One region of the Solibacillus sp. FSL K6-1554 genome, then DNA from elsewhere that is predicted to be linked to it. Evidence: riboswitches for the same ligand, from Rfam matches in the RefSeq annotation. Region 1 holds a riboswitch; each other region holds the start of a gene.
The links. A riboswitch is a leader RNA that binds a small molecule or an ion and turns the genes downstream of it on or off. The one in region 1 is predicted to bind S-adenosylmethionine.
Positions count from the first base shown of each region.

Region 2: linked by a shared signal. The riboswitch ahead of metA (homoserine O-acetyltransferase MetA) and the one ahead of metK (methionine adenosyltransferase) in region 1 are both predicted to bind S-adenosylmethionine.
Region 3: linked by a shared signal. The riboswitch ahead of MHB58_RS01890 (O-acetylhomoserine aminocarboxypropyltransferase/cysteine synthase family protein) and the one ahead of metK (methionine adenosyltransferase) in region 1 are both predicted to bind S-adenosylmethionine.
Region 4: linked by a shared signal. The riboswitch ahead of MHB58_RS18475 (bifunctional homocysteine S-methyltransferase/methylenetetrahydrofolate reductase) and the one ahead of metK (methionine adenosyltransferase) in region 1 are both predicted to bind S-adenosylmethionine.

Region 1 is NZ_JBBOSS010000001.1:2,948,451-2,953,374, forward strand. Features, by position in the region: gene MHB58_RS14610 (alpha/beta hydrolase) at 1-699, opposite strand, end outside; gene MHB58_RS14615 (gamma carbonic anhydrase) at 953-1,465, shown strand; gene metK (methionine adenosyltransferase) at 1,582-2,778, opposite strand; SAM riboswitch class I at 3,042-3,157, opposite strand; gene pckA (phosphoenolpyruvate carboxykinase (ATP)) at 3,357-4,924, shown strand, end outside.
Region 2 is NZ_JBBOSS010000001.1:1,902,824-1,907,747, forward strand. Features, by position in the region: gene MHB58_RS09280 (AAA domain-containing protein) at 1-1,526, shown strand, start outside; gene MHB58_RS09285 (nucleoside-diphosphate sugar epimerase) at 1,542-2,285, shown strand; SAM riboswitch class I at 2,358-2,465, shown strand; gene metA (homoserine O-acetyltransferase MetA) at 2,622-3,563, shown strand; gene MHB58_RS09295 (ABC transporter ATP-binding protein) at 3,614-4,384, opposite strand; gene MHB58_RS09300 (YczE/YyaS/YitT family protein) at 4,511-4,924, opposite strand, start outside.
Region 3 is NZ_JBBOSS010000001.1:380,308-385,231, reverse strand. Features, by position in the region: gene MHB58_RS01900 (homoserine dehydrogenase) at 1-64, opposite strand, end outside; gene MHB58_RS01895 (hypothetical protein) at 709-1,107, opposite strand; gene MHB58_RS01890 (O-acetylhomoserine aminocarboxypropyltransferase/cysteine synthase family protein) at 1,298-2,602, opposite strand; SAM riboswitch class I at 2,719-2,833, opposite strand; gene nfsA (oxygen-insensitive NADPH nitroreductase) at 3,080-3,814, shown strand; gene MHB58_RS01880 (hypothetical protein) at 4,058-4,924, opposite strand, start outside.
Region 4 is NZ_JBBOSS010000001.1:3,716,521-3,721,444, reverse strand. Features, by position in the region: gene MHB58_RS18490 (tetratricopeptide repeat protein) at 1-112, shown strand, start outside; gene MHB58_RS18485 (chemotaxis protein) at 255-746, shown strand; gene hemG (protoporphyrinogen oxidase) at 894-2,279, shown strand; SAM riboswitch class I at 2,366-2,463, shown strand; gene MHB58_RS18475 (bifunctional homocysteine S-methyltransferase/methylenetetrahydrofolate reductase) at 2,566-4,410, shown strand; gene metH (methionine synthase) at 4,403-4,924, shown strand, end outside.

The DNA.
Region 1 (4,924 bases):
ACCTTTCCATTGCTTATAGTGAAACTCGGAAAGCGTATGCTCTGTTATCCATTTCTTAGATGTACTAATGTCTGAAACTTTATCATTTTCACCCGTCATTAATAATACTGGGATATCCGGAAACTTCAATTCAGGGTTACGGATTGTCCGCGACATTTGCTGCCAGTCGCGATACCATTTTACCGTCACCATACTCTTCAACGGTAATTGCTCTTTTAGTTCCATTAACACATCTGTGTTCCGCGTAAGATGGTGAGGCTCCAACTCATGTTTCAGCTTAACATTCGATGTAATGGCGCTGAAGCTTGATAAAGCATTCGACAATTTTCCCGGTGCCAGCTTTAAATTAAACCAGGGGGATGCTAAAACAACACCCGCACATTCTATTTTATTGTTCTGAAGTACATACGTAGCTATTGCAGCCCCTAGGCCATTTCCTACGATAAAAAGCGGTACGTTATATTCTAGTGCCACTTTCAATAATACTTTTGTATACTTATAATATTCTTTAAAATCTTCATCATGATACGTTGTATACTTTCCTTGCTCTCCATGTCCAGGTAAATCCCCCATTACAACATGAAAGTGTGAGCTGCGGAACTTTTCAATTAACCATGCGTACCACCGATGATGTTCATATGCGCTATGAAGAATAACGACTACGGCTTTTGGTTGTTGCTCTGTTTCCCATTTCCACATGGCCAATACTCCTTACATATAAAATATTTTTATGACATAAACACGTGATCCTTTAATTCAGGAATGAGTTTGCCGATTATCAAAAAATTACGATATTGCACCTTCTTTAACATCGGCATCATTATATTACTATTTATTTGTATAATTATAATACATTCCGTTCTAAAAGAAATGTTAATTGAAAAATCTTCACGTTTTGTTACGATATCTATAGATTTATCTACAATTTTATAGAAGAAATGAGGAAATGCACATGATTTACCCTTATAAGGATAAAATACCAACGATTCACCCTTCTGCATTCATTGCAGACTATGCCACAATTACCGGTGATGTAACAATCGGTGCCGAAACTTCAATTTGGTTTAACACGGTAATTCGTGGCGATGTAAACAAAACTATAATTGGTGACCGTGTCAGTATCCAGGATTTGAGCTGCCTTCACCAAAGTCCCGCTGCCCCTCTCATTATTGAAGACGAAGTAACAGTAGGTCATCAAGTTACATTACATAGCTGTACAATTAAAAAACGCGCTTTAGTTGGTATGGGTTCCATCATACTGGACGGGGCTGTTATAGGCGAGGGTGCATTTATTGGTGCCGGCAGTCTTGTACCACCGGGAAAAGTGATTCCTCCCAATTGTTTAGCGATGGGTCGCCCAGCAAAAGTCGTACGTGAAGTGACAGCAGAAGATCGCGCAGATATGGATCGGATAATTTCAGAATATGTGGCAAAAGGGCAATACTATAAATCACTTCAAAAATAATTTAACAGTCATTCCCCTCTTTGAATCTTATAAATCTATACCTTGTTAAAAAGAAATCTTATATAAGATCATAAAAAAGGAGCTATCCATTAAACTGGATGCTCCTTTTTATTATATTAAATTCCTGCTTTAGCTTTCAATTCAGCCGCTTTATCCGTACTTTCCCATGGCACATTTAAATCTGTGCGACCGAAATGTCCGTATGCTGCTGTTTGCTTATAAATCGGACGACGTAAATCAAGCATTTTAATAATGCCCGCAGGACGTAAATCAAATAGCTCACGTACCCAGTTCACGATTTTTGATTCTTCTACTTTTCCTGTACCGAATGTATCAACCGCGATTGATACAGGTTGTGCAACACCGATTGCATACGCCAGTTGCACTTCAGCACGGTCAGCTAGGCCAGCTGCTACAATGTTTTTAGCAACATAACGTGCTGCATATGCTGCAGAGCGGTCAACTTTTGTCGCATCCTTACCGGAGAATGCTCCGCCACCATGACGCGCATAGCCGCCGTAAGTATCAACAATAATTTTACGACCTGTAAGACCTGCATCTCCTTTAGGCCCGCCGATTACGAAACGACCTGTTGGGTTGATGAAGTATTTTGTTGCTTCATCCAATAATTGAGCAGGAACAACCGGTTTAATAACGTGCTCTTTAATATCTGTTTGAATTTGTTCTAATGTTGCTTCTTCATCATGCTGTGTTGAAATAACGATTGTATCCACACGAACAGGTTCATTGTTTTCATCATATTCGATTGTTACTTGTGTTTTACCATCCGGACGTAAATATTCCAATTCTCCTGATTTACGTACTTCTGTTAAACGACGTGCTAATTTATGAGCTAAAGAAATTGGCATCGGCATTAATTCCGGTGTTTCGTTACATGCATAGCCGAACATTAATCCTTGGTCGCCTGCACCGATTGCTTCCAGTTCATCATCCGTCATTGAACCTTCACGTGCTTCCAATGCTTGGTCAACACCTTGTGCAATGTCAGGTGATTGCTCTCCTACAGCTACTAGTACTGCAAGGTTTTCCGCATCAAAGCCGTACTTACCGCGTGTGTAGCCGATTTCTGCCACTGTATCACGGATAATTCCTTTCATATCTACATAAGTAGAAGTTGTAATCTCACCAGATACTAGTACTAAGCCTGTTGTTACCGTAGTTTCACAAGCTACACGTGCATTTGGATCTGCAGCTAAAATAGCGTCTAAAATGGCATCCGAAATTTGGTCACAAATTTTATCCGGATGTCCTTCCGTTACACTTTCTGATGTAAACAGTCGACGATTTGTCATGTCATTTCCTCCTAAATCACTTTGGCAATTGTTTTTTATTGATACGGTACTCATTACCCATGTCCGTTATATAAAGCAATTACGCTAATGCGTATCTACCTTTTAACGTCAAGCTATATTTGCTTTAACACGAGGGTCTGAAAGGCTGTAACTATATAATTTTCGCTCAGCACGAAATTGTAAAACAAAATAAAAAAAATCCTTTCTCTCATAGCCGTGTTCATCACACGTGAGGAAAGGATATTACGTTTCGTTACCTTTCACTCTTATCGTTCAAGGGAATTTTTGCCCTTGCATCAGGTTGGCACCAACACGTATAAAATATACGCAGGTTGCCGGGTTTCATAGGGCCTGCCCCTCCACCAGCTCGGGATAAGAGTATCCGTTCAATTAAACATCTTACGCAAAAAAACAAGTGCTGTCAACAAATTTTGACGTATTTCGCAATGTTTAAAATTCCGGAAAAAATAATTTGCAATTAGTATAGATTATTTCACTTAATGTGTTATACTATTTTTGAATTAGGAATCAACTCCCCTCTATAAGGGAATACTATAAAAAAGGATGGTATTTAATAGATGAATTCGGTAGAAATTGCTAACGAGCTGAAAGAACTTTTAAACGGGGAAAACATCAAAACTCAATTATCTGTTCCACAATTAGTTGAAAAAGCTACATCACGCGGAGAAGCCGTGCTGACTGTTGAAGGTGCATTACGTGCCCAAACAGGAAAATACACTGGCCGTTCTCCAAAAGATAAATATATAGTAAAAGAAGAAATTTGCAACAATAAAATCGATTGGGGCAAAGTTAACCGTCCGATTTCTGCAGAGGTATTTGATAAACTTTATGTGAAAGTTGTAAATTACTTAAAAGAACGTGACGAGTTATATGTATTCAACGGTTTTGCAGGTGCAGACAAAGAGTCTCAATTATCCATTAAAGTAATTAATGAATATGCTTGGCATAATCTATTCTGTCATCAATTGTTCATCCGCCCAACAGCAGACGAATTGGCTAAACATGTTGCCGAGTTTACAATCGTATCTGCGCCAAACTTCAAAGCAGATCCTGAAGTAGACGGTACAGGATCGGAAACATTCATTATAACATCTATTGAAAAGAAAATCATCTTAATCGGCGGAACTGAGTACGCAGGTGAAATGAAGAAGTCAATCTTCGGTATTATGAACTACTTATTGCCTGAACAAGGTATCTTCCCAATGCATTGCTCTGCAAACGTTGGTGAAGGTGGCGATGTTGCATTATTCTTCGGTCTATCTGGTACGGGAAAAACAACTTTATCTGCTGATAAAGATCGTAAATTAATCGGTGACGATGAGCACGGTTGGTCTGATAACGGCGTATTCAACATTGAAGGTGGATGCTATGCAAAAACAATCAACCTATCTGCTGAAAATGAGCCGGAAATTTATAATGCAATTCGCTTTGGTTCAGTACTGGAAAACGTTGCGGTAGATCCTGAAACACGCGAATGCGACTATGCTGACGGTTCATTAACAGAAAATACACGTGTCGCTTACCCTATCGACTATATTGACAATATTGTGTTACCATCAGTAGCAGGTCATCCAAATACAATCGTCTTCTTAACAGCCGATGCATTTGGTGTATTACCTCCTATTTCTAAATTGACAAAAGAGCAGGCAATGTATCACTTCCTAAGTGGTTTCACATCAAAACTTGCCGGCACAGAACGTGGTGTAACAGAGCCAGAACCAGTATTCTCTACATGCTTCGGTTCTCCATTCCTACCGCTTGCTGCAACAGTTTATGCAGAGCAATTAGGTAAGAAAATTGATGAGCACGGTTCACAAGTTTTCCTAGTAAACACTGGTTGGACTGGTGGCGAATATGGTGTAGGCAGCCGTATGAAGCTTTCTTATACACGTGCAATGGTTCGTGCTGCAATCGATGGTAAATTAAATAACGTTGAGACAACTCAAGATGCAGTATTTGGATTAAACATTCCAGTAGCCGTTGAAGGTGTACCATCTAGCGTATTAAATCCTCGTGATGCATGGGCAGATAAAGCTGCATATGACAAAAAAGCTGCTGAACTTGCTGATCTGTTCAAAAATAACTTCACGAAATTCGAGAATGTTGATGAAGCAATCGTTCAAAA
Region 2 (4,924 bases), 1.0 Mb from region 1:
AGGCAACAGCGGTAAAATCCCAAATGGATGCGATCAATGAAAAAATTGATCCATCGATTATGCTGACCCATACAACGGATGAGCTGGAAGAACTGCTCGCAACAAATGAACTGGATCAGATGAAAACTGAAACACAGCGCCAAAACCGTGAAAAAGTGGAGCTTCAACTGAACAAAAAGGCGGAGGAGCTGGCAGTTTTAAATGAACAGATTGCCCTTGGTACTGAGACTGTCGAACAGTTAACAGTTCGCTTTAAAGGGATCAACAGCGAAGGCGTCCAGCTTGAAAAACGCCGGACAGAACTGGAGCAGCTGACAAAGCAGAACCCTGAGCTAGCGATCATCGAAGTAAACGAAAAGATCGAACAGCTTACTGAACAGATTGCGACTCTAGAAGTGAAAATTAGTTTGCTTCCGGTAACAGCGGAACTTCAAAACGAATGGCACGGCTTATTGAAAAATGCCAATGCCCATGACTTGGAGGAAATCCGCAAACTGTATGTGAAACACGCCAATGTCATCGGAACAACATGTGTTGCTTCAGCGAATAAAGAGTTTATGGACAACTATCCGACATTTGATGTTGTCATTATTGACGAAGTTTCGAAAGCAACACCACCTGAACTGTTACTGCCGATGTTAAAAGGTGCCAAAATCATTTTAGTTGGGGATCATCACCAGCTGCCGCCACTTGTCGGGGATGCGACGTTTGAAGAGACATTGGAGCAAGTTGTGAAGGAAAGTACAACATTTGAAGAAAAACGGGAGCTTGAAAAGTTACTGGAAGAATCATTGTTCGAGCGACTTTATAACAATCTGCCGTCACAAAACAAAACAATGCTCGCACTTCAATATCGTATGCATAAAAATATTATGTCAACTATCACACCGTTTTACGAAAATGAATCCGAACAGCTGCAATGCGGGTTAGAGGATTCGGATGCTGTACGTGACCATTTCCTTGAAACATCCAAAATTTCGAGGAAACACCATTTACTATGGCTCGATATTCCAAATGATAAGCCGTATTTTGAAGAGCGTATGAAAGAAGGTTCGAGTCTTTTTAATTTGGCTGAGCTGGAACAAATTAAACAGCAGCTACTTGAATTGAATGCAGCGACAGAACAAGCGAAAGCACAAGGATTCATTCCGCAGGACGCATTAAAATCGGTTGGCGTTATTTCTTTCTACGCGGAGCAAGTAAAACGCATCAACCGTTTGATCGAACAGGAAATCAGTGTACCGCATTTACACATCCGTACAGGATCAGTCGATAAATTCCAAGGGATGGAGATGGATGTGATTATCGTCAGCATGGTGCGGAACCATGACAATGAGCGCGGAGAAATCGGGTTTGCGAAAGATTACCGCCGCCTTAATGTTGCATTATCCCGCGCAAGGGAACTGCTGATCATGATCGGCAGTACTGAAATGTTCACAAAGCGTCCTAAAAGCGCGAAAACACGGGATATGTATGCCCATGTATTAACGACAGTAAAAGAGCAAGACGGCTATTATGCTGTGTAGAAACAGGGGGATTGAATGGATTTACAAAGTACAGTTTTACAGCTGCAGAAAGAACTCATCCAAAACCCGTCCATTGAAATAAAAAAGCAAATGCAATATGCTATTCCGATTCACACATTGGAAGTAAAATATCATCCGGTGATGCGCAATGCGATGGATATTTTAATGAAGATGATGCTCATTTCATTTGAGAAGGCAAAGCTGAAAAATGTTGAGTTATTAGCCGAAATTTTGTTAGTGGAACCGTTATTTATTCATGATTTGACGAATAAAATGTTACGACTGGGTATGATTGTGAAGGAACAGGAATTTGCACTTACCGCTAAGGGTAAGGCACAGCTGGAATCGGGCATTTTTGAAGAGGAGCTTGAAGAAACAAGTTATTTTATTCAATACAGCCCGATCCATGAGCAGCCATTGGAGGGTGACCTGGAGGAATTTGCGGATTTGGAAGAGTTTCCGGAGCCTTTCCCGACAATCGAAACAGAAGAAATCGAAGCAATTGAAGAGAGAGTGCTGATTGATTTCATACAACAGCGACTTTCCGAACAACCGGTGGCGGAAGATGAAGTACCGCACTATATAACGAGTGTTGTTTCGACGGAATCGATCCAGATTAATGATATACCGGTCCTATGTTTTTTGCTTTTCGATCAAAAGGAAAACAGACATTTTATGCGGGTATACAATACATTGACACGTGTATGGGATGAACAGCTGGAGACAATGTTATTCAATATAGAAAAAGAACAGTTGTAGTAAGCGTGAAATAATATTTTTAGAATTATTGCAAAATTATAAAGTACATGATACACTAATGACAATTTAATAGTCTTATCAAGAGAAGCGGAGGGACTTGGCCTTATGATGCTTCAGCAACCTCTAGTTCAACTAGAAAGGTGCTACTTCCAGCAAGGTGTGAACCTTGGCAGATAAGAACGGGTAAAAAGGCCCCTCTCATTTCTGTTTTGCTGGAATGAGAGGGGCTTTTTATATTGTTCTGGAACAGTTTGTTTCATTCATAAAACAATGCATTGCCTGAAAACTACAGATTATTAAAAGATTGTTGAAAAAGTTTATGAGGGGGAAAGTGGAATGCCGATTAATATCCCGAAACATTTACCGGCGGGTGAGCTGCTTAGAAAAGAGAAGATTTTCGTCATGGAGGAAGACCGTGCGAAAACACAACAAATTCGACCATTAAATATTTTAGTGTTTAATCTAATGCCTGAAAAAGAGAAAACCGAACTGCAGTTGCTGCGCTTACTCGGTAATACACCATTACAGGTAGATGTGACATTTTTAAACACGGCTACATACGAATCAAAAAATGTTTCCAAATCGCATTTAGATACATTTTACCGAACGTTCGACCAAGTGAAGCACCGTCGCTTTGATGGGCTCATTATTACAGGAGCGCCAGTAGAGAAAATGGATTTTGAAGATGTTGGCTACTGGAATGAGATTACGCATGTTATGGACTGGGCAGATGAACATGTCACTTCGATTATGTATATATGTTGGGGCGCCCAAGCTGCCTTGTATCACCATTTTGGCATTGGAAAATTCGAATTGCCGAAGAAATGCTCCGGTGTTTATTCCCATGTGATTACGGATTTAACAGTAGATTTAGTGCGGGGATTCAGTGATGAGTATGTGGCACCGCATTCACGCCACACGTCGGTTTCAATTGATGAAGTGCGGGCACACCCTGACTTGCGACTATTAAGCTATTCGGATGATGCAGGCGTGTTTATCGTTCAATCGAAAAACAATAAACATATTATGATTACAGGGCATCTGGAATATGATGCAACGACTTTATCGGATGAGTACTTCCGAGATATTGAGAAAGATCCGGACAATACGGAAATTCCGATCAACTATTTCCCGAATAACGACCCGTTGCAGGCACCGAAAAATGTTTGGCGTGCCCATTCGCATCTGTTGTTCTACAACTGGCTGAACTACTACGTATACCAAGAAACGCCGTATGAATGGCATTACGTCGATGAAAATATTGAATATCATATTTAATGCTTATAAATGAAACGAACCAGCAAGAGATGGACTCCTGCTGGTTCGTTTTATTTAATTGCGACCCAGGCACGTTCGCGTTCAATCTGCAAACTAATTTCCCGCCCGAAGAAATCGCTTAATAATTCGTCTGTTAAAACAACTTCGCGTGCATTGGCTTCGACATTTTTTCCGTCTTTCATTAAAAGTACATGGCTAAAACAAGGAAGTATTTCTTCTACATGATGCGTCACGTAAATTAGGGTAGGGCCGTTTTCTGCCTGTGCAATCTGTTCTATTGTTTGCAGCAAGTTTTCCCGTTCGATTAAGTCCAGACCGCCACATGGCTCATCCAATATTAAGATTTCCGGATCAGCCATAATGGCCCTTGCTATTTGAACACGCTGCCGTTCACCTTGAGACAAATGCTCGAATGATTTATTTGCTAAATGGTCACAGTGAAAATGCTTCATAATAGAAACCGCATGGTCAATTTCTTCTTCCGTCACATCATTGAAAAGGCGAAGGGCACCGAATTTTCCGCTGAGCACGATTTCAATTGCATTATCCTGCCAGTTGAAGTTATCGATCATCGCATTGCTGACCCAGCCGATCCGTGTCCGCAGTTTCGGTATATACGTCTTGCCATATGTTTCACCCAGTACTTGGACCTTACCTTCATTTGGCCAAATATAGCCGTTAATAACTTTCAGCAACGTCGTTTTGCCGGATCCGTTTAACCCTAAAATAGCCCAATGCTGTCCTTTTTGTACATGCCAGCTTAAATCATTTAAAATCTTTTTGTCATTGCGATATAAATGGATATTTTCAATATGTATCATTTTAAAAACACCTCCACTTACTACTATGCACCTTTTTTCATTGTCGTGAAAGTATTTTTTGAAAATTGTAACAATTTAAATGTAAAAAAAAGAAAGCAAACGCATAATGCTTGCTCTCCTCATTATTTATATAACAACACTTTCGACACCTGCTGCGCGGTGGAACAGCTTTCCGTTCCATTTGAGTGCCCATTGTACGACAGGCCCTAAGCCGAACGCCATAAATACAGTACCGACTCCGACTGGTCCGCCCAATACAAAACCTAATACAGCAACCGTTACTTCCATTGTCGTCCGTGCGCGGTTGACACTCCAGCCGAGGCGATGCACCAACAGCAGCATTAATGTATCACGAGGTCCTACACCGAGGTTTGCGACCATATACATCCCGCAGCCGAAGCCGAGCAGGACAACGCCAACAACAAACGCCAATGTTTGTTCTAACAGTGTATTCGCATCCGGTAATACTATCAAAAATATATCAATAAAAATCCCTGTCAGGAACATGTCCAAATAAGTCCCTGCTTTTGGCAATCTTTT
Region 3 (4,924 bases), 2.6 Mb from region 1:
AAATATGGTAAATTCCCTGACCTACTGTGCCAAATCCTAAGATCGCTGCCTTGATTGTTGCCATTGCCTTTCTCCTCCAAATTCTTAACACGCATATATTAACGAATAATTCAAAAAATTTATCTTAAAGAAAATTCTATCCTATATAATACATGAAAACAAGGATAATCTCGCCTAGAAGGACATTTGTTTACTGTAAACGGTCAATATTCATTCAAATTTTATTTTTTAAGAGCTAATTTGGAGACTACGATGTTAATATTTCCAGTCACTACTTGTGTTTGGGGCTAAGCAGTTGAGAGAGTTTTGTTATGTTCTAATATATTCGGAAATCGTCTAATATATTTTGAAATGTTCTAATAAAATTGCGATCTTCTAATATAACCGGTTAATGTTCTAAAATGGGGTCGCAATCTGCTAATATCCTCACTCAATTTGCGAATATCGCTCACACTTCTTCTAATATCGCTCATCATTGTTCTAATAAATCGCAAACACCGGTTTCAACAACCATTTCCTGCCCGGAAAATAAGCGTACCCAACCATCAAATTCACCCAAATTCTAATAACATCGACATTTCTTCTAATATCCCCAAAATTTCTTCTAATAATCGTTTTCATACTTCTAATAAACCATATACACCGTGTAAAAAAATCACCAAATAAAAAAACACTAGCAAGGGGGCTCGCTAGTGTTCCGGAATTATTTTATACTGCCACGTTTATATCATTATATGCCCGTAAACGATAGGCAGTTAAAATCTTGGTCATGACGATTTCCTCTTTTGCCGAGAAGTCAGGGACCGCGTATGGGCGCTCTACTAACTGAAATTCCCCATATTTTAAGAACCACTCTCTAGCTGGCGACAAAATATGGGCTGTACCATGAATTCTGTATTCCTCGGCAACTTCTTTTATAACATAACCCGCTGTGGCAAGATCGTGAGATTGTTCTGAGAAAGCACTGTGTCCGAAAACATGCTGCCACATCGTATTCACATCCGCCAAAATTTGCTGGATCGCACAAGCGTTCACAAATTCCTTTACGTCATTTAGTTCATAAATAATATAGGCTGCAACGTTTTGTGCACTGTATACTTTCCCCATGTTGAACAACTCCTTTTCTTCCAATGATGCTGCAACATCACTTTAAATTTTTTCGGTTGATAATATAATTATCCCAATTGTATTACTAGGTATTTAATTTGTCAATAAAACTTATAAAAATAGTAGGGATTAATTTTCTAAAAATTGCTTAGCTTTTCGAATGGGAAAAGCTAAGCCTTTTTTTAAAGCATTATGCGTTTGTTTCTACTCCAACTTCCGCTGCAACTTTCGCTAATGCCTGCTCTAAATCCGCGATAATATCTTCCGCTGCTTCTAACCCGATCGATAAGCGAATGAGCTCTTCCGATACGCCGGCAGTTTTTAATTCTTCCGCAGATAACTGTTGGTGTGTTGTGCTCGCAGGATGAATAATTAATGAACGGGCATCGCCAACGTTCGCTACATGTGAGAACAATTCCACGTTATCGATTACTTGGCGGCCAGCTTCACGTCCGCCTTTAATTCCGAACGTAATGATTGATCCGAAGCCGTTTTTCAAATACTTTTTCGCTAAATCATGTGTCGCAAAATCTTCAAAGCCGTTGTAATTCACGTACTCCACAAATGGGTGGTTTCTTAAATACTCGGCAACTTTCTGTGTATTTTCATTGTGTCGGACAATACGCAAATGAAGCGTTTCAAGTCCTTGCAGGAAATTAAATGCCGCGTCAGCAGATAATGTTGGACCAAAATCACGCAATAGTTGAACACGAAGCTTTGTCGCAAATGCAGCGCCTGCTGTGTCAATTCCGTATCTTAGACCGTGGTATGAAGTATCGGGTTCTGTAAACCCTGGATGTCTTCCTTGTGTCCAGTCGAATTTACCGGCATCAACGACAATCCCGCCGATCGTCGTTCCATGACCGCCAATCCATTTTGTTGCAGAATGAATGACAACATCCGCGCCGAATTCAATCGGATTACTTCCATATGGGGAAGCAAATGTGCTGTCGATTAATAAAGGAAGACCATTGTCATGAGCGATGTTTGCTACCGCTTCAATATCCAGTACTTTCAAGCTTGGATTTCCGATAATTTCTGCGAAGATTGCCTTCGTTTTATCAGTGATTGCCGCTTGGAAATTCTCAGGATTTGATTCATCTACGAATTTTACTGTAATGCCGTAGCGAGGCAATGTTGTCGCGAATAAATTATATGTCCCACCGTAAAGTGAACCTGCCGCTACAATTTCATCCCCTGCACCGGCTACGTTTAAAATAGAAAATGCTACTGCTGCTGCGCCAGATGAAAGCCCTACTGCAGCTGTGCCCCCTTCTAATAAAGCAACCCGTTCCTCAAATGCCCCGACTGTCGGGTTCATAATTCTTGAATAAATATTGCCTGTTTCCTGTAATGCAAATAGACGTTGCGCATGAGCTGTGTCATTAAATGCATAGGCCGTTGTACGGTAAACCGGAACTGCAATTGCTCCTGTTTCCGGGTCTGGCTTTTGACCCCCGTGTAATAATAATGTTTCTGGTCTTAAATTTGTCATTTTAATACCCCCAAAAATTTAATCGATGGTGAAATCGGTGTTTTTGAGGAGGATTTTTTAAATGAAAAAAACCCTCTTCAGTTAAGAAGAGGGTTGCGCATGAGCAAGTTTGCCTCCTCTTATCTTTCAAAATGATTGTCCATTTTGTAGGATTTAGCACCTTAGTCAGTTCATCACTTACTGGTTGCCGGGCATCTCAGGGCCTATTCCCTCCGCCGCTCTTGATAAGAGTTATGTGATTTGTGTTCCATCGTTGAGTCTCAGTATAAAACATACTAATCCGATATGTCAACACAAAAAAATTAAAATTTTCAGATTTCTATTCTGATTACTCTTATCTGTATTTAACGATATGCAAAAATTTCCTCCCTATGAATTGAATAGACGCTTATAATCGACTTCAACTAAAATATTGACTAAAATAAGCTTGAAGGATATACCATTAAGATTTTTATTACATAAAAGGGAGATGTTCACGTGAATACAAAAGAATTATTACGCAGTCACACATCTGTTCGCAAATATACAGGTGAGGAAATTTCAAAAGAAACTGTCATCGATTTAATCGAAACAGCACAAATGGCGGCAAGCTCGCATTTTGTGCAGGCATACAGTGTTATCTGGGTAACGGATGAAGAAAAGAAAACTAAGCTGGGTGAACTGTCTAAAAACGAATTCCAATTCAAAACAGCTGGTGCCTCTTTCTTGTTTTGCGTAGATTTCAAACGTTTGCAGGTAGCTGGTCAAAAGCACGGAGTCGATATTTCTGCTGACACGGCTGAAAACGTGCTTGTAGGTGTAGCAGATGTTGCATTATTTGCGCAAAACTTTGTTATTGCAGCAGAATCAATGGGTTATGGCATTTGCTATATTGGCGGTGCCCGTACAAATCCTAAGGAAATTAGCGAGCTGTTCAATTTACCGGAATATGTTTTCCCGCTATTTGCGATGACGATTGGTACACCGACAAAACGCAATGAAACAAAACCGCGCTTACCAGTAGCTGCGGTATTGCATGAAAATGGCTATGACGTTGATCAATACGATACGCTTCTAGATGAGTATGATGGGATTATGGAAGACTATTACAGCAGCCGATCTTCAAATCAAAAGACGGCAACATGGACGAAGCAAATGGCTGATTACTTAGTAGAACAAAATCGTCCACATATGAAAGAGTTTCTCGCTTCACAAGGTTTCACTTGGAAGTAGGCTAATAAACCAAAAATGCTATTTTTCTCTGTGAGAAAAATAGCATTTTTTTGCTGAGCGTTAAAAATTGATTTCCATTCCGGGACGCTTTCCGCGGGCACGGCCTGAGCCTGTAGTCTCAGGCGTCGTGCTGTTCCCGCTGGAGTCGCCCTACATTCCAATCAATTTTACAAAGTATCCGTTTCTTAATAAGGGTTTTCTTCTTATTCAGCGGTACTTCTACTTCTGCCCAAATTTCTTTGTTTATTTCAATCCTTCAATTTGCAATGCTTTCACAGGCTGGAAATCTTCCCCTGTTTTCGCATACGTAATGGTCGCCTGATCGCCTTCTTGCAAGTAAATTGCAAACGGTGCAACTTCTGTAGAAACAATGAAGTTTTCACCTGTATTTGCCAGGAATGATACGATCGTGAAATCACCTACACGCTCTTTATAAACACGCACGACTTTTACCGTCGCCTTTGCTTCTTCAGCATTTGAAGTACCGTCTACCGTACTTCCGCCACGACTTAGCGCTGTTTTATAAAGTCTTAACGCTTCATTTGGTGTTGTACCATACGCCGAAATTTCAGGATTTGCTGCTGACACGATAAAGTAATTTTGCAGGAATCCGTTCGCATCGAGTACAGCTGACAGCCAGCTCGCTTCACCGTAGAAGTTGTAAAGGATCGGCATTTCACCTTCCCATTCTTTTTCGATGAACTTTTTCTCGATAATTTCAAGAGCCCCTTGGGAATCCATATAAGACTCTTCCAGATTTCCGGTATAGTACGTCGCTTCACCGGTACGTGCATGTGTTAATGCATAACCAAGCATCGAGTCAACGCCCTCTTTCGGACTTGTAAAATCAGTGAAATAATACATTTCCCCATCTTCCATAAAGATCGGGCTTACATTTGCTTCCGTACCTTCATCGCTCGGCAACTTAACATCCTTTTTACCGACTAGACTGTTCCAGAATCCGTGCACATAATTACCGTAATAACTATTTTGCAAACTTACCGCTTCCGGTGATACCGCACCATCAATAAATGCCGGTACATCTGCAATCGCGATTTTCTCTGTTGCACCTGTCTCCGCATCAACAAGTACAACCCCTTTTACATCAAA
Region 4 (4,924 bases), 770 kb from region 1:
AGACATGGAAGCAACAAAAAAAGTAGTAAGCTACTACGAACAGAGGGATATAGCAGAAGCTGCCAAGTGGCAAGAAAAGCTAAAAGTTCTAAATAACGATATATATGAATAATAATGTAATAGATACTAAAAAGTTTTGATTTTCTATTTCCTTGTCATAAATTAGACCTATTTCATTGATAAATATAGGTTTAATTTTAATGGAAAATAGGAAATATATTATAAGGGGAAAGTATTAAGAAGGGGGAATTTTTATGTATATGTTTGCAGTCCAACAATTCTCTTCTGATCATAATGAGGATAGTATTCAAAAACTACAACAAATGCTATTAGAACAGCGAGAGAATCTGACGACGCTATGTACAATTGTCGAATATTTAAAAAGCTATGTCCAAACTGGATTAGACCATAAAGATGTTATTAAATACAAACAAAAAATTCAAATGATGACTGATAAACAAAACAAACGTTACGATCAAATTGATGAGCTTATTAATACGAATATTTTGGAATTGAAAAAAGGTAAAACAACAGACAATTCCGCACTTGTATATGGAAAAGAAGTTCGGAAAATTGAATCTGGTGTTCGTACTTTAAAGCTATTTGCCGGCGACGCTGTAAATATGCTAGATCTTAACAAACATTTAGAAAACCGCAGCAATGAACGTATACGCTATTTTGATAAACGTTCTACATCTTTGGAAGCAGAAATAATTTCCCTGACAAAGCAACTTTCTTATAAGTAAAATAGAGGCCATCCTACCTGGGAATCTGTCGAGGTAGGGTGGCTTTTCTTATGGAGTTCTGAAAATTGTAATACCCATCTGACCATATTTCGTATGAAAAAGTTTATACTATAAGAAGAGAAGCGAACGAAATAGGAGAGAATGGATATGAAAACAGTAGTAGTTGTAGGTGGAGGAATTACCGGGCTATGTACGATGCATTATCTGAAAAATAAAATGCATGAGCAAAACGTGGAAGCGCGGTTAATACTGATTGAAAAGAACGCATATTTAGGCGGAAAAATTCATTCCGAATACGATAAAGGGTTTATTATGGAAACAGGGGCTGATTCAATTGTAGCACGCCATCCAGGGGTATTGGAGCTTGTTAAGGAGCTTAATTTTGAATCAGAGCTTGTCTATAACGAAACAGGTATTTCCTACATTCATACGAATAACGAGCTGCATGCTATTCCGGCAGGTTCGACATTCGGTATTCCGATGAGTGTAGAATCGCTCATGTCAAGTACGTTAATTTCAGAAGAAGGAAAGAAGAGGGCCCTTCAAGATTTAGAAATCCCGAATACTAAATTTACTAAAGAAAGCTCTATCGGTACGTTTTTAGAATATTTTTTAGGTGAAGAAATTGTTCGAAAGCAAATTGCCCCAGTATTGGCAGGAGTTTATTCAGGCGATTTATATCAATTAAGCCTGGCATCTACATTGCCGTATTTAGTGGATTATAAAAACAACTACGGATCGATTATTAAAGGCTTCGAGGCACATCGCGAGCAATTCGAAAAAGCTGCGAATAAGAAGTTTATTTCTTTCCGTCCGGGTTTATCAGCATTAATCAATCGTTTAGAAGAACAGCTGCCGGAAGTTGAATTCATGAGAAAGACAGTAACAAAGCAAATTCTAAAAAAAGGTGAGCAATATGAAGTCGTGCTGGAAGATGAAACAATATTGGCAGATATTGTTGTACTGGCCGTTCCAAATGAGACGGTACATTATGTAATACAGGATAATTCATTAGAGGAACAGCTGAAAAAGTTCACGACGGCATCTACTTTAACGATGTATGTTGGCTTTGATGTACCGGACGATATATTACCGGCTGATGGTACCGGCTTTATCGTTTCGCATAATAGTGATTTAATTTGTAATGCATCGACATGGACGAGCCGTAAATGGAAGCATACGTCAGCAGAAGGCAATTTACTCGTTCGCTTGTTTTATAAAGATATTAATCCGCGCTATGAAGAGTTGGCAGCCATGTCAGATGAAGAACTGACAAAAGTTGCATTGGAAGACATTCGTCTCAGCTTAGGTGTTGAAGCGGATCCAACTGTCATTAATGTAACAAAGTGGATTGACCAAATGCCGCGCTATGATTTGGCGCATAATGAAGCCTTATCAAAAGTTATACAGCAACTGGCAACGGATTACCCGAATGTTCTATTAGCAGGATGTGCCTATTTCGGAGTAGGAATCGGTGCTTGTATTCAAAACGGCAAAAAAACAGCTGAACACATTATTAGTCGAATTATGTAAAAAAATACTTCATTCAGCTAAAGGGTATTGACGGACGTATTAGATAACGTTATGATTCATTTAAATATTTCAAAAATTCATATTATTTCTTATCAAGAGAAGTCGAGGGACTGGCCCGATGAAACTTCAGCAACCAACATTAAGTCAGGTGCTAAATCCAGTGGCGAATGCCAGAAGATGAGAAGGGATTAAGTCGATAACTACTATGCCTTCTTTTCTTTAATGAAAGAAGGCTTTTTTGTATCGTTAAAATACTGAAAATACTGTAAATGATGGAGTGAAGGCAATGGGTTTACTTGAAGAATTACAAACACGGGTTTTAACAGCCGACGGAGCAATCGGGACACTTCTTTATTCATATGGGTTGGATTATTGCCATGAAGAAATGAATATTGCCCGTCCTGATATTATAGAGAAAATTCATAGTGAATATATTGCGGCAGGTGCAGATATTATTCAGACCAATACATATGGAGCTAACCGCATTAAGCTTGCACGTTATGGTTATGAAAATCGTGTGAAGGAGTTTAATGAAGCAGCGTTAAAGATCGCAAAGCGGGCAGCTTCCCTGGATGGGCAATATGTTCTGGCAACAATCGGTGGTATTCGGGGAATTCGTAAAAGTGATGCAACATTAGATGAAATTTTAGCAGCGTTCCAAGAACAGGCGGAAGTATTACTAGCAGGTGAACCGGATGGATTTTTATTGGAAACGTATTACGATTTTGAAGAATTATCGCATTGTGTCCATCTATTACGTTCGATGACCGATTTGCCGATCATTGCTCAAGTGACGATGCAGGAACCGGGTGTCCTTCAAAATTTAATGACGTTAAATGAAGCGTTTCAAGACTTGGAAAGGTTAGGTGCAGATATTGTTGGGAGTAACTGCCGATTAGGTCCTTTCCATACAATTCAGGCATTTGAAGGGGTTAATTTACCGAATAAAGCTTTTTTATCAGCTTATCCGAATGCATCATTATTGGACATTGAAGATGGTCGAGTAGTTTATGAGTCGGAAACCGATTATTTCGCACGTGCAGCAGTTGAACTCGTAAACCAAGGTGTCCGTTTAATTGGCGGATGCTGCGGGACGACACCGAAGCATATTGCAGCCGTAAAAAAACGTTTGGCGAATATGCAGCCAATTGAAACGAAGGAAGAAAAACACAGGTCTACACAATTTGTCCGAATTCCGGAGCCACGCAAACAGGAGCCGCTCCACGAAAAAGCAAAACGTGAACGTTCAGTTATAGTGGAACTGGATACGCCACGTCATCTGGAAATTGACGGATTTGTAGAAGGGGCAAAACAGTTATCTAAAGCAGGAGCCGATGTCATTATGATGGCTGATAACTCACTTGCTTCACCGCGCATCAGTAATATCGCGATGGCTGCGATTTTAAAAGAGCAAGGAATTCGTTCATTGCCGCATTTGACATGCCGTGACCGAAATTTAATTGGGCTTCAGTCACATTTAATGGGACTTGATGCACTGGAACTTCATGATATTCTTGTCGTGACAGGAGACCCGACAAAAGTAGGGGATTTCCCGGGGGCGACGAGCGTATATGATGTTTCATCAATGGAACTGATTTCTCTAATTAAGCAGTTAAATAAAGGTGGTTCTTTTACTGGGAAATCGCTGCGTAAACAGGCAAATTTCTCGGTAGCCGCTGCCTTTAATCCGAATGTTCGTGTACTGGACCGTGCTGTAGCCCGTTTAGAAAAGAAAATCGAGCATGGAGCAGATTACTTTATTTCACAGCCGGTTTATACGAAAGAAAAGATTATCGAAATCTATGAGGCGACGAAGCATTTGGAAACACCGATTTATATCGGGATTATGCCACTAACATCTTCACGCAGCGCGGAATTTTTACATCATGAAGTACCGGGCATTAAACTGTCCGATGAAGTACTTGCGCGCATGGCTGCCTGTGGGGATGACAAGGAAGCATCGACAGCAGAAGGAATTGCGATTGCTAAAGAGCTGCTCGATACAGCGTGTGAATACTTTAACGGTATTTATTTAATTACACCGTTTTTACGCTATGATATGACGCTGGAATTAATGGACTATGTAAAACAATATGATGTGGAAAGTAAAGGAGTTCAGTCGAATGTATAATCACCCGATTCATGAGCAATTACAAAAAAGAATACTTATCATCGATGGTGCCATGGGGACGATGCTTCAGGCAGAAAACCTAACATATGAAGATTTTGGCGGAGAAGACTTAGACGGTTGTAATGAAAACCTGGTGCTGACAAGACCTGATGTATTGGGTAAAATCCACCGTGAATATTTAGCTGCTGGCGCTGATATTATTTGTACCAATACGTTTGGCGGTACACCACTCGTATTGGATGAATATGACTTAGGTGACAAGGCGGTTGAAATTAATAAGCGGGCGGTTAAAATTGCACTAGAGGCGGCAAAAGAGTTTTCGACACCAGAATGGCCGCGCTTTGTCGCAGGTGCAATCGGACCTACTACAAAAACATTGTCGGTAACAGGCGGTATTACATTTGAAGAGTTGGAAGAAAACTTTTATATACAGGCAAAAGCGCTAATCGAAGCTGGGGCGGATCTGCTCTTAATGGAGACTTCCCAGGATATGCTCAATGTTAAAGCGGGAACG